2 regions of the Ornithinibacter aureus genome follow, and region 2 is predicted to be linked to the other one. Evidence: riboswitches for the same ligand, from Rfam matches in the RefSeq annotation. Region 2 holds a riboswitch; the other holds the start of a gene.

The links. A riboswitch is a leader RNA that binds a small molecule or an ion and turns the genes downstream of it on or off. The one in region 2 is predicted to bind S-adenosylmethionine.
Region 1: linked by a shared signal. The riboswitch ahead of C8E84_RS04990 (aminotransferase class V-fold PLP-dependent enzyme) and the one ahead of C8E84_RS04520 (bifunctional o-acetylhomoserine/o-acetylserine sulfhydrylase) in region 2 are both predicted to bind S-adenosylmethionine.

The regions. Positions count from the first base shown of each region.
Region 1 is NZ_VMSB01000001.1:1,041,164-1,048,302, reverse strand. It holds gene leuS (leucine--tRNA ligase) at 1-2,105, shown strand, start outside; SAM riboswitch class IV at 2,320-2,435, shown strand; gene C8E84_RS04990 (aminotransferase class V-fold PLP-dependent enzyme) at 2,479-3,954, shown strand; gene C8E84_RS04985 (ankyrin repeat domain-containing protein) at 4,225-4,527, opposite strand; gene C8E84_RS04980 (acyl-ACP desaturase) at 4,644-5,579, shown strand; gene C8E84_RS04975 (DegV family protein) at 5,644-6,567, shown strand; gene C8E84_RS04970 (glycerol-3-phosphate acyltransferase) at 6,571-7,139, shown strand, end outside.
Region 2 is NZ_VMSB01000001.1:939,513-946,651, forward strand. It holds gene C8E84_RS04505 (DinB family protein) at 1-369, shown strand, start outside; gene C8E84_RS04510 (hypothetical protein) at 544-1,746, opposite strand; gene C8E84_RS04515 (hypothetical protein) at 1,743-2,030, opposite strand; gene C8E84_RS04520 (bifunctional o-acetylhomoserine/o-acetylserine sulfhydrylase) at 2,138-3,460, opposite strand; SAM riboswitch class IV at 3,477-3,591, opposite strand; gene mgrA (L-glyceraldehyde 3-phosphate reductase) at 3,676-4,743, shown strand; gene C8E84_RS04530 (nitroreductase family deazaflavin-dependent oxidoreductase) at 4,756-5,241, shown strand; gene C8E84_RS04535 (hypothetical protein) at 5,271-5,702, opposite strand; gene C8E84_RS04540 (hypothetical protein) at 5,695-6,057, opposite strand; gene C8E84_RS04545 (alpha/beta fold hydrolase) at 6,091-6,996, shown strand; gene rocD (ornithine--oxo-acid transaminase) at 7,000-7,139, opposite strand, start outside.

The sequences.
Region 1 (7,139 bases), 100 kb from region 2:
ACGACCTCGACCGGGTCGAGTGGCCCGAGAAGGTCAAGATCATGCAGCGCAACTGGATCGGGCGCAGCCACGGCGCAAAGGTCACCTTCCCGATCGTGCGTACCTCCGGTGACCCATTGGTCGATTCAGGAATGCCGGATGCCGGGATCGAGGTCTTCACGACCCGTCCCGACACGCTGTTCGGCGCCACGTTCATGGTGCTGGCCCCCGAGCACCCGCTCGTCGACACGCTCGTCCCCGCAGGTGGCTGGCCCGAGGGAACCAAGCCCGCGTGGACCGGTGGCGCCGACACCCCGGCTCAGGCCGTCGCGGCCTACCGCCTCGCGGCCTCACGCAAGAACGACATCGAGCGCCAGTCCGAGGGCAAGGACAAGACCGGTGTCTTCACCGGTGGCTGGGCGACCAACCCGGTGACGGGCACCCGTATCCCGGTGTTCATCGCCGACTACGTGCTCATGGGCTACGGCACCGGCGCCATCATGGCCGTGCCCGCGCAGGACGAGCGCGACTGGGACTTCGCCACCGCGTTCGACCTGCCGATCATCCGCACCGTGCAGCCCTCGCAGGGGCACGACGAGAACACCGCCTTCACCGGCGACGGCCCGGCGATCAACAGCAGCAACGACGACATCGACCTCAACGGGCTCGGGGTGGCGCAGGCCAAGGAGCAGATCACCGCCTACCTGGCCGAGCGGGGCCTGGGCGAAGCGACCGTCACCTACAAGCTGCGCGACTGGCTGTTCAGCCGCCAGCGCTACTGGGGCGAGCCGTTCCCGATCGTCTTCGACGAGGACGGTGTCGCCCACGCGCTGCCCGACGAGATGCTGCCGGTCGAGCTTCCCGAGGTGCCCGACTACAGCCCGAAGACCTACGACGCCGAGGACGCCAGCAGCGAGCCCGAGCCGCCGCTGTCGCGCGTCCCGGACTGGGTGGAGGTCGACCTCGACCTCGGTGACGGCCGCGGCACCCGCCGCTTCCGCCGCGAGACCAACACCATGCCCAACTGGGCGGGGTCGTGCTGGTACTACCTGCGCTACCTCGACCCGGCGAACGAGAGCGCTCTCGTCGACCCCGAGAACGAGGCGTACTGGATGGGCCCGCGCCCCGAGCCGGTCACCGGCGCCCCCGCTGGCACCCGCGACCCGGGCGGTGTCGACCTGTACGTCGGTGGTGTCGAGCACGCCGTGCTGCACCTGCTCTACGCCCGGTTCTGGCACAAGGTGCTGCACGACCTGGGCCACCTCAGCAGCGACGAGCCGTTCCGCACGTACTTCAGCCAGGGCTACATCCAGGCCCCGGCGTTCACCGACAGCCGTGGCCAGTACGTCGAGGCCAAGGAGGTCACCGAAGGTGTCGACGCCGACGGTCACCCGGCCTTCACGTGGAACGGGGAGCCGGTCACCCGCGAGTTCGGCAAGATCGGCAAGTCGCTGAAGAACATGGTCAGCCCCGACGAGATGTACGCCTCGTTCGGTGCCGACACCTTCCGCCTCTACGAGATGGGTCTGGGCCCGCTCGAGCAGAGCAAGCCCTGGGACACCCGGGCTGTGGTCGGCAGCCAGCGCTTCCTCCAGCGGCTGTGGCGCAACGTCGTCGACGAGGAGAGCGGCGAGGTCGTCGTCGTCGACACCCCCATCGACGATGCGACGAACCGGGTGCTGCACCGCACCATCGACGCCGTGCGCGCCGACTACGCGGGGCTGGGCTTCAACACGGCCATCGCCCGGCTCATCGAACTCAACAACGCCCTGACCAAGCTGCCCGGGGGAGTGCCTCGCGAGGCCGCCGAGCAGATCGTCCTCATGGTCGCGCCCCTCGCGCCGCACATCGCCGAGGAGCTGTGGGCCCGACTCGGACACACCGAGTCGCTGGTCCACGAGGCGTTCCCGGTGGCCGACCCGGCCCTGCTCGTCGAGGACACCGTCACCTGCGTCGTGCAGGTGCGCGGCAAGGTTCGCGACCGCATCGAGGTGCCGGCCGACATCAGCGAGGACGCCCTGCGAGAGCTGGCGCTGGCGAGCGAGAGGGTCCAGGCGGCGGCGCCGGACGGCATCCGCACGGTGATCGTGCGGGCGCCCAAGCTCGTCAACGTCGTTCCGGCCTGACGCGCCCCCACCCCGGAGGTTTATCGGGTGACCCGATAATCCCGATCCTCACCCGACAAGGCTTCCCGGGTGAAGTAGGGCGTTGCCGGGGGAAGTTGCGCCTCGGCTCTGCTCAGCTGCGAAACGTGCGGCGGATGCCCTGCCCGGCTGCACATCTCGCGACGTGGACCCGGGATGCCGTGGCGCGGCATCCGCTTCTACGCTTGCCCACGTAGGTCATGAGTGCCAGCGACAAGCCCCGGCTCGTTGGTCAGCAACCCTCCTTCCGCGGTGGGGTGCTCCGGGTGACGACCTGGTCGACGTCGAAACCGGCGCCGGCAAGCGCGGATCACGGGGTCACCCGAGGTCCACAGTCCCGACGGAGACCTCCATCGTGTCGATCGCCCCGAGCACCCAGTCCCACTCCATCCACCGCCGCCCCAGGCTGCGGGCCGTCCCCGACGTCGACCTGCTCGCCCCTCGCACCGGGTCGGATGCCGTCGCGCGCCTCGCGCACCCGTCGCACCCGTCGCACCGGGGCGCCGCCGGCCTCGACCACGCAGGCCTGCCCCCGGTGGTGCGCGCCGGCCTGGTGCCCACCCTGTCCGGAGACTGGGTCGACTACGCGAACCTGGACCACGCGGCATCCACGCCTGCGTTCGAGCGGGTCGCTCAGGCCGTGGAGTCGGCCACCCGCACGTACTCCAGCGTCCACCGCGGCACGGGGTGGCTCTCGCGGGTGACCAGCGCCCACTACGAGGCGGCTCGCGACGAGGTGGCCCGCTTCGTCGGTGCGCGTGAGGACGACGTCGTCGTGTTCACCCGTGGCACCACCGACTCGGTGAACCTGCTGGCCCGGGCCCTGCCGCGCAACACCACCGTCATCGTGTTCAACTCCGAGCACCACGCGACGCTGCTGCCGTGGCCGAAGCGAGGAACGGTGCGCCTGCCCGTGCCCGGCAGCGCCCGCGACGCCGAGGTGCTGCTCGAGAGCGCCCTTCGTGACCTGCCGGCCGGCACGGCTCGGCGACCGCGTCAGGCCCTCGTCGTGCTGACGGCGGCGAGCAACGTCACCGGCGAGTTCTGGCCGGTGGAGTCACTGACGGCCATCGCCCGTCGCCACGGCGCGCGCGTGCTGCTGGACGCCGCGCAGTCGGCCGCCCACCGGCCGATCGACCTCGCGGCGCTCGACGTCGACTGGGTCGCCTTCTCGGGGCACAAGCTGCACGCCCCGTTCGGCACCGGGGTGCTTGCCGGGCGCAGCGACTGGCTGGATGCCGCGGCGCCCTACCTCGCGGGTGGCGGCGCGACCGCGCAGGTCACGGCCGAGGCGACGCGCTGGGCGACGGGTGCTGCCCGCCACGAGGCCGGCAGCCCGAACGTGCTCGGCGCCGTGGCGCTCGCGGCTGCGTGCGCGACGATCCGCGAGCACCGGGCCGCGATCGACGCCCACGAGGCTGCACTCACGACGGCCCTGCGCGCCGGCCTGCGGGCCATCGACGGGGTGCAGACCTACTCACTGTTCGGTGAGGACACCGTCCGCGGGCCGGTCGTGACGTTCACCGTCGACGGGCTCGACAGCCAGCTCGTGGCGGCGGCGCTGTCGGCAGAGCACGGCATCGGGGTGCGGGCCGGCAAGTTCTGCGCGCACATCCTCGTCGACACCCTGCTCGAGGAGGGGTCGGACGAGCACGACAGCGCGGTTCGTGTCAGTGCCGGCCTGGCGAGCACCCCCGAGCACGTGGCCCGGCTGGTGGCGGCCGTGACGGCGCTGGCGGCTGACGGACCGGGCGCCGAGTACGAGCTGACGCAGCAGGGCTGGGCGCCGGTCGATGACACCCGCGAGCTGGACGCGCCGCTGCCCTGGTGAGCGATCGGCGCTTCGGCGGCCGACGACTTGGTGCTCCGGTGGCCCATCGCGGGGCTGGTGACCCGACCCTGCTCGAGGCTGAGAGAGGGGCATAGGGGTGCTGTCAGGAGACCTTTCGCCGCGCAAGGACTTCCTTGTCGGGCGCAAGGACTCCTGACAGCACTGGTACCCGGGCTCACAGGTTCGAGCTGGAGCGGCGCCATGTCACCCCGCGTCGGAACAGTTCTCGCCCCCACGCGGCGCAGGTTTCGCCCCACGTCGGCACAGACCTCAGGTGTCGGTGGCGCCCATCGCGACGAGACGCTCCACGACGCTGGTCAGCCCTCGGGCCCGAGCAGCCTGCAGCGGGGTCTGACCCTCGAGCACGGAGATCAGGGTCGGGTCGGCGCCGTGGTCGAGCAGCAGGTGGGCCATCCGTTCGTGCCCGAGGTCGATGACGGCGACGAGCACGGTCGACTGGTACTCGGCGTGCGAGAAGTTCACGTCGACGCCGCGGGCCAGGTGGTGCAGCACGAGGTCCTCGTCGCCGGCGCACGCGGCGCCGAACATGTCCTTCCAGTCGCCAGCAGCCATGCGGCAGAGGTTATCCGGGAAACGCCGCGCCACTGGGGTGGTCTGCGCGTCCGTGACGGTGCAGAGTGAGACTCCACGGAGGTGACGCCGGTCACAGCCGCTCCCGAGGAGGACCCATGGCCGATCTCGACACCGGACGACTGCTCGCAGCCCTCGAGCCCGTGGCGGAGGAGAACCTCAACCGCCACCTCGCCACCGCCCAGGAGTGGATGCCGCACGAGTACGTCCCCTGGTCCCTCGGCCGCGACTTCAAGGAGCTCGGCGGTGAGCCGTGGTCGGTGGAGCAGTCCCAGCTGTCGCCGATCGCCCGCACGGCGCTCGAGGTCAACCTGCTCACCGAGGACAACCTTCCGAGCTACCACCGCGAGATCGAGCGCGCGTTCGGCCGCGACAGCGCGTGGGGGGCCTGGGTGAACCGCTGGACCGCCGAGGAGGGCCGCCACGCGTTCTGCATCCGCGACTACCTGCTCGTCACGCGTGGGGTCGACCCCGACGAGCTCGAGCGGGCCCGCATGGACACCATGGAGACCGGTTACGACTCCGGTGACAAGCCGCTGCTCAACGTCTGCGCCTACGTCTCCTTCCAGGAACTGGCCACCCGGGTCTCGCACCGCAACACCGGCAAGTTCACCGACGAGCCGATCGCGGAGAAGCTGCTGATCAGGGTCGCCAAGGACGAGAACCTGCACATGATCTTCTACCGCAACATCATCCAGGCGGCGCTCGAGCTGACGCCCAACCAGACGATGCGGGCGATCACCGACGAGGTCGTGAACTTCCAGATGCCGGGCGCGATCATCCCCGGCTTCGGGCGCAAGGCCGTGCAGATGGCGATGGCCGGCATCTACGACCTGCGCATCCACCACGACGACATCGTCCAGCCGCTGCTGCGCCAGTGGGGCATCTGGGAGCTCGAGGGCCTCGACGCCGACGGTGAGGCTGCCCGCGACCAGCTCGCCGCGGCCGTCGCCGCCCTCGACGCTGAGGCCACCCGCTTCGTGGAGAAGCGCGAGGAGCGGGCGGCCAAGATCGCGGCACGCAAGAACGCGTGACCTGCCCACCGGCATCCGGCCGCTGCGACCTGTCGGGGCGGCGACCGACGACTACCCTGCTCGGGTGAGCACCGCCCTCGTCACCGACTCCACGGCCTACCTGCCGTCCGCGCTGCTCGACGGTCTGGACATCCGGGTCGTGCCGCTGCACGTCGTCGTCGGCGGGCGCACCCACTCCGAGGGCGTCGACATCGACCCCGCGGCCGTGGCGGCCGCCCTGCGAGCGTTCACCCCGGTCACGACGTCACGGCCCACCCCGGCGGCGTTCATCGACGCCTACGAGGCGGCGGCGGCCGCCGGCGCCGACTCGGTGGTCTCGGTGCACCTGTCCGAGGCGATGTCGAGCACCATCGGCAGCGCCCACCTCGCCGCGAGCGAGTCGCCGATCCCGGTGACGGTCATCGACTCGCGAGCACTCGGGATGGTGATGGGATTCGCGGTGCTCGCGGGGGCGCGGCTGGCCGCTGGCGGGGCATCGGCCGGGGAGGTCGCGGATGCCGTTCGCGCCACGTGCGCAGGAGCGAGCGTCATGTTCTACGTCGACACCCTGGAATACCTGCGCCGCGGTGGGCGGATCGGCAAGGCCGGGGCGATGCTCGGTTCGGCCCTGGCGATCAAGCCGATCCTCGGGCTGCGCGACGGGCAGATCGTGCCGCTGGAACGGGTGCGAACGTCGTCACGGGCCATCGCCCGTCTCGAGGAGCTCGCGGTCGATGCGGCCCAGGCTGCGGGTGCTGCGGATGCTGGGGGTGCCGGGGGTAATGGCGGCGGAGTCGATGTCGCCGTGCACCACCTCGACTCACCGGAGCGCGCCGAGCGACTGGCCGAGCGGTTGCGGGCGCGGCTGGGGCCGGGCACCGAGGTCGTCGTCGTCGAGCTCGGTGCCGTCGTCGGGGCGCATGTCGGGCCGGGAACGCTCGCCGTGGCCGTGGTGCCCCGCGTCGTGCCGCTCGTACCTCCGGGTGCGCCGCCTGCGGTGGCGCGCTGATCGATGGGCCTGTACGTCATCCAGCTGTGCGGCGTCGCCGCACTCAGCTTCCTCGTGGGATCGATCAATCCCGCGACGATCCTCGCTCGCGCACTCGGCCGTGACCTGCGGTCGTCCGGCTCGGGGAACCCCGGGGCGACCAACGCGGCCCGGGTGCTGGGCCCCCGCTGGGGGGTCGTCGTGCTGCTCCTCGACGTCGCGAAGGCGTGGCTGCCGAGCCTGCTCGTGCTGCGCAGCATGGGCACCCTGGCCGCCATCGTCGCCGGCACCGCCGTCGTGCTCGGGCACATGTTCAGCCCGTTCCTTCGTGGCAAGGGCGGAAAGGGAGTGGCCAGCGCACTCGGGGCGCTCCTCGCCATCGCGCCCTGGGTCGCGCTCGGGGCGGTTGTGGTGTTCGTGCTGGCCAAGACGGTGCTGCCGTTCGTCGGTGAGGCCTCCGTCGTGACGATGCTCGTCGTCGCCGCCGTCGGGGTGGCCGCCGTGGCGGGGGTGGTGCCCGGTGTCTCGCAGCTCGTCGGGGGGTGGCTCATCGTGCTGCCGCTGCTCGTGCTCTCGCGCCACCAGCGCAACAT
Region 2 (7,139 bases):
ACACTGCGCCACCTCGTCCTGGCCACAGATGCCTGGCTGCGCTGCGCGATCCTCCAGGTGCCTGAGCCGTTCCACGAGATCGGCCAGCTGTTCACCGGCGCCGAGGCCATGGGGGTCGACACCTCCGCCTTCCGCGACGACGTGCCGTTCGAGGAGGTGCTGCGCGTGCGTGCCGAACGTCAGCAGATGGTGACCGCCTTCCTCGACGACGTCACCGAGGACACCTTGGCCGAGCAGCGCAACGACCCGTGGGGAGACGAGGACTGGCACCCGAGCGTCGGCGACTGCGTCCGGGTCATCCTCGAGGAGGAGTGGGCACACCTGCGCTACATCCGGCGCGACCTGGCCCTGCTCACCCAGCAGTCCTGACGCCCGCAGCGGTGGATGCTGGACGCTCAGCGCGCGCCCTGTGATGACGCGCCCTGTGATGACGCACCCTGTGATGACTCACCCTGTGATGACGCGCTCTGTCATGACGTGACCGGCGACGGGCCGACCGGTGACACGGCGGCGGGGCCCTTCGCACTACTGCGCGGGCCGCGGCTACGTCGCCGACCGAGCTCGGTGCGGCTCCTCGTGGGGCACCACCTTGGGGAGCACCTTCGGTGCGACCTTCACCCCCACGTCGAGGGCTGTGCCGGCGGCATACATCTTCTGGGCTGCCGGACCGTTGGCGCTGGCCCGCCGCCACCCGTCGAGGAACACCTGATCGGCCTTAACCTGCGCTGCGGTGCGCACCCGGGCCACCGCCTGCTCCCGCGACACCTTCCACACCGGGGTGGTGCGCACCGGGCGGGGCGTGACCTCGAGGAACCTGGTCGGGGTGGCACGATCATCGGCCTCGACCCGGAACCGTGCCCTGATGGCGTCGCGCCTGGCCCTCGCCTGCTGCGTCACCCCGAGGGCGAGCCGCTGCTGCGTGGTGAGCCGGCGCGTGCTGCTGAAGAACGAGCCGGATGCCGACTTCGTGGCCCCCGCGGTGCCGGCGATCTTGAGTGCCCCGGCCACATTGGACGCACCGGCCATCGCGACCGTGGTCCCGAGGTCGGACCACGACCCCTCCCCGTACCCCACGAGCAACGTGGTGTCGGCAGCCAGGTTCAGGACGTCACCGGCAGCGGCGACCGGACGCAGGCAGGGCGCCACTGTCGCAACGGTGCCCACCGCCGCCAGGTTGCGACCGACCGTCTGGCCACCCGCCACCAGCCGGTAGAGCGCCGAGTCGGTCACGGCATCCTGCGTCAGCGCTCGCACCGCGGCCGAGCACCGAGCATCCACCGCACGGAACCGCTCCATGGCGGCCGCATGCCGGGCCCGGGCGCTGTCCCTGATGCGCACCTGGTCACGCTGGAGGGCGCGCACCGCAACGACGTCCGGCGAGACCTCGTCGGACCCGGCACTGATCAGGGCGTATGCACGGTCCTCCAGCACCGCGTACGTGTCCTGAGCCTCGGAGTCGTCACGGATCGCCCCCTCGACGACCCGTTGCGCCTCCTCCATGGCATCGGCGAGCTCGCGCAGCGGCACCGCAGCGCCGCCGAGTCGCCGCGCCACGGCATCCAACAGGGGCGGCGCCTCGTCGAGCCTGGCCCCGAACGCCTCCCCCGATGAACTCACCCACGTCGCGCCACGCTTCAACCCTGCGAGCACCGTCGTCACATCCCCGACACGACGTGACGACGCGGTCAGCCGGTCGGCGAGCTCACGCACGCCGCTCGGGCTGCCCGACAACGGCTCCAGGATCATGGCTGGGCACCGCCGAACAGTCGCCTGACCCCGGCCTCGGTGTCGACGTACACGGTGCCCGCGCTCACCGCAGCCTCCCCGAGCGAGCCGAGGGCCCTACCGAGCGCGATCCGCTGCCGGCGCCACCCCCCGAGCAGCTCCTCCACGGCAGGGCCGCTCTCCCCCGGCCCTAGCACCATGCGCTCGATCGAAGGGTCCTGCATCAACAGGAAGTCGGCGCCCACCTCGGTGAGCGACACCCCCAGCTCGGCGACCTGCGCCCCGTCCACCCGGATGATCGTCATGGCCACCACGGTAGGTGGCCATGACGATCAGCCCGGAAAGTTATCCACAGGCACTGAACCTGCCTGCACCACAACGTCTTTCGACACCCTGATGCAGAGTAGAGCCGCTACTGCGTCGCGGCGGCGGCGAACCCGGCATCCAGGTCGGCCAGGATGTCCTGGATCGACTCGAGGCCGACCGCGAGGCGCACCAACCCGGGCGTCACGCCTGCGGCGAGACGGTCCTCGTCGCCACCCTGGCTGTGCGTCGTGGATGCCGGGTGGATCGCGAGCGAGCGCACGTCACCGATGTTGGCGACGTGGCTGTGCAGCGTCAGCCCCTCGACGAAGCGCTGCCCCGCCTCGAGGCCACCGGCGATCTCGAACGCGAGCACCGCACCGGCACCCTTGGGTGCGTACTTGTCGGCCAGCGCCTTGCTCGGGCTGCCGTCGAGCGAGGCCCAGCGCACCGACTCCACCTGCGGGTGCGCGGCCAGGTGGGCCGCCACGGCGCGGGCGTTCTCGATGTGTCGCTCGACGCGCAGGCTGAGCGTCTCGATGCCCTGGGAGATGAGGAAGGCGTTGAACGGCGAGATCGCCGACCCGAGGTCGCGCAGCAGCTGCACGCGGGCCTTGAGGATGTACGCGAGGTTGGCGCCGAGCGCGCCACCGACGCCGAGGTCACGAGCGAACACCAGCCCGTGGTAGCTCTCGTCGGGGGTGTTGTAGTTGGGGAAGCGCTCCGGGTCCCGGGCGAAGTCGAACGTTCCGCCGTCGACGATGACGCCGGCGATCGACGTGCCGTGCCCGCCGAGGTACTTCGTCGCCGAGTGGATGACGACGTCGGCGCCCCACTCCAGCGGACGGATCAGGTAGGGCGTCGCGATGGTGTTGTCGACGACGAGCGGCACACCGGCCTCGTGGGCGACCCCGGCCACCCCGGCGATGTCGAGCACCTCGGCCTTGGGGTTGGCGATCGTCTCGGCGAAGAAGGCCTTGGTGTTGGGGCGCACGGCGTCGCGCCAGGCCTGCAGGTCGGCCTGGTCCTCGACGAAGGTCACGTCGATGCCGAGCTTGGTGAAGGTGAACTTGAGCAGGTTCACCGTGCCGCCGTACAGGGCCGAGCTGGCGACGATGTGGTCACCGGCCTCGGCGATGTTGAGCAGGCCGAGCGTCGTCGCGGCCTGCCCCGACGAGACGAGGAGCGCCCCGACGCCACCCTCGAGCGCCGCGATCCGCTGCTCCACGGCATCCTGCGTCGGGTTCATGATTCGGGTGTAGATGTTCCCGAACTCCTTGAGCGCGAACAGGTTCGCCGCGTGCGTGGTGTCGTTGAAGACATAGGACGTCGTCTGGTAGATCGGCAGGGCCCGGGCACCGGTGGTGGGGTCGGGCACCTGGCCGGCGTGGATCTGCGTGGTCTCGAAACCCCACTGGGACGGGTCGGTCATGGCATTGCCTCTTTCGAACGAGCGCTTGCGTGCCGGCGGGCGCCGGTCGCCAGGTCTTCACCCGGGGCACCCCACCGCGGGTGGAGGGTTGCCGGCCAGCGAGCCGGGGCTTGTCGCTGGCACTCATGACCTGCCGGGACTATACGACGGCATCCGGATGCCGGTCACGCGGCCCCCGCGCCCATCTCACCTCGCGAACGCGACAGGATGGCTCCATGACCCTTCACGCAGACGAGTACCAGGCCGCTCCCGGACGTTACGAGGCGGGGATGCCGTATCGCCGCGTCGGCCGTTCGGGGCTGGACCTCCCGGCGATCTCGCTCGGGCTGTGGCACAACTTCGGCGACGACGTGCCGCTGGAGCGCCAGCAGGCCACGCTGCGACGGGCCTTCGACCGGGGCGTCACGCACTTTGACCTCGCGAACAACTACGGCCCGCCGTACGGCAGCGCCGAGCGCAACTTCGGGTCGATCCTCGCCCGCGACTTCTCCCGCTACCGCGACGAGCTGGTCATCAGCTCCAAGGCGGGCTACGACATGTGGCCCGGCCCCTACGGCCAGGGCGGTGGCTCGCGCAAGTACGTCATCGCCTCGTGCGAGCAGTCGCTGAGGCGCATGGGCCTGGACTACGTCGACATCTTCTACAGCCACCGCTTCGACGAGACGACTCCCCTCGAGGAGACGATGGGTGCGCTGGATTCGCTCGTGCGCTCTGGCAAGGCGCTGTACGTCGGCATCTCGTCGTACTCGGGCGAGCGCACCCGCGAGGCCGCGGCGATCCTGCGGGAGATGGGCACCCCGCTGCTCATCCACCAGCCGTCGTACTCGATGCTCAACCGCTGGATCGAGCGGGCCCCCGGCTCTGCCGGGGCGGACCTGCTCGACGCGGCCGACGAGGTCGGGGCCGGGGTCATCGCGTTCTCCCCGCTCGCGCAGGGGATGCTGACGGACAAGTACCTGGGCGGCATCCCCGAGGGCTCTCGCGCGGCTGCGGGCAAGTCGCTGGACCCGGAACTGCTCACCGAGGAGTCGCTGCGCCACGTGCGGGCGCTGAACGAGATGGCGCAGACGCGGGGGCAGTCGCTCGCCCAGATGGCGCTGGCGTGGGCACTGCGCGACCCCCGGGTCACCTCCGTGCTCATCGGTGCGTCGTCGGTCGAGCAGCTCGACGACAGCCTGGATGCCGTGGGCAACCTGGACTTCTCCGCCGACGAACTCGCGCAGATCGACCAGCACGCGGTCGAGGCCGGCATCAACCTGTGGAAGACCTCGAGCGACAAGTGAGTTGAGCAGACCATGACCAACGACACCGAGGCGACCAACACCGTGACCACCGGCACCGAAAGCACCGACACCTACATCCCCAGCCCGTCGGACTGGGTCCGCCAGCAGGTGGAGACCATCGAGGCCACCGGGGACACCCGCTCGGTCGACATCATGGGCCTGCCCGTCGTCCTGCTGACGATGCGTGGCAAGAAGACCGGCGCGCTGCGCAAGGTGCCCCTCATGCGGGTGGAGCACGACGGGGTGTACGCCGCGGTGGCCAGCAAGGGCGGCGCCCCCGACCACCCGCAGTGGTACTCGAACCTGCTGGCCAACCCGACCCTGACGCTCATGGACGGCACCGCCTCGTGGGATGCCGTCGCGCGCGAGATCACCGGTGAGGAGCGGGAGCAGTGGTGGGCACGCTGCGTGGCGGCCTTCCCGAACTACGCGGAGTACCAGGCCAACACCGACCGGACCATCCCGGTGCTCCTGCTGGAGCCGGTGCCAGTGGGCTGAGGCCCGGGCAGGACCAGCCGGGCTGAGGCTCAGGCAGGGCCAGCGCTGTCGACCCGGCGGAACCACCACAGGCCGAGCACGGGCAGCACGAGCGGGACGAAGCCGTAGCCCTGGCCGAAGTGCGACCACACGGTCTTGTCCGGGAAGGCGTCGGGCACGAGGAACGACGCCGTCCCGACGACGAGCACGCCGACGAGCTCGATCGCGCACGCGATGACTCCGACGCGCACCCACCGTCCGCCCCGGGCGAGGCACCAGGTCGCGAGCACGTAGACGGCGGCCGCGAGCGCGGAGAGCGTGTAGGCGAGCGGCGCCGCCCCGAAGTCGGTCGTGATCTGAAGGATCGAGCGCCCGGTGGCGGCGAGGGCGAGCACGCCGTAGACGGTGACGAGGATGACGCCGGGCCCACCGAGGGCCCGGCGGTCGGCGGCTCGATCAGCGGCGGAGCGCGCCTCAGGCACTGAGGTTCCAGATCTGCTGGAGGCGGGCCGTCATCACGGCGACGGCGAACGCGCCAACGGCCAGGGACCCCATGGCCCAGACCGTCTTCTCCTTGATCGTCAGCAACACGGTGCTGATCGGGATGACGGGCAGCGACACCAGGTAGGCCACGAACGTCGCACGGTCCGTGGAGTCCTCGACCTCCCCGAGCCCGACGAGCCCGAGCACGAGCTGGACGATCAGGCCGATCTCCAGCAGGGCCGCGAGCAACAGCACCCGGTCGTCGATGAGCCGGTCCCGGACGGCGTAGAAGCCCGAGACGACGAGCAGCACGGCCGCCAGGCCCACGACGGCATACGTCAGCGGCGCGATCACGTGTGTCAGCCTACCCGCGGGTATGGTCCCCACATGACCAGTGCACAGCTCGGCGACGTGACCATCGAGTTCGAGATCGACGGCCCCGACGACGGCATCCCGATGCTCCTCGTGATGGGGCTGGGCGCCCAGCTCGTCGCGTGGCCGACCCCGATCATCGACGGCCTCGTCGAGAACGGCTTCCGGGTCATCCGGATGGACAACCGCGACATCGGCCTGTCAACGAAGACCCAAGGTCCGGCACCGACGCGGGCAGACCTGCTCAAGGCCTTCGCCCACCGCCGCTACGCCCAGTCCGACTACCTCCTGGCCGACATGGCCGGCGACGCGGTCGCGCTGCTCGACCACCTCGACATCGAGGCCGCCCACGTGGTCGGTGTGTCCATGGGCGGGATGATCGCCCAGCAGCTGACCATCGACCACCCGACGCGCGTGCTCAGCCTGTGCTCGATCATGTCGAACACGGGCTCGCGCCTGCACGGGACGGTGGCCCCCAAGCTGCTGCCGACCATGGCGATGACCATGACCACGCCGCGCCCGACCGACCCGGACGAGGCCGAGCGCCGCGGCGTCGAGAGCTTCCGCCTCATCGCCGGGCCGCACTACGACGCCGACGAGATGGCCGTCATGGTCCGCCGGGCCATCGACCGGGACATCAACCCGCTCGGCACCGCTCGCCAGCTGCTCGCGATCCAGGCCAGCCCCGACCGCACCCCCGGGCTGCGCACGATCACCGTGCCGACCGTGGTCATCCACGGCCTGCTCGACCAGCTCGTCCTGCCGAGCGGTGGTATCGCGACCGCCCGGGCCATCCCGGGCTCACGCCTGGTGATGTTCCCCGACATGGCCCACGACCTGCCGGGTCCGCGCCGCGCCGAGATCGTCGAGGAGATCGTCCGCAACGCCGCGCGGGCCAAGGTCTGCGTCAGCCAGGACTGAGGACTACGGACGCTCGAGGGCGTCCGCGACGGCATCCACGAGCATGCCGACCTCGTCAGCCGTGATGACCAGCGGCGGGGCGATGCGGATGGTGGACCCGTGGGTGTCCTTGGCGAGCACCCCGCGCCGCATGAGGCGCTCGG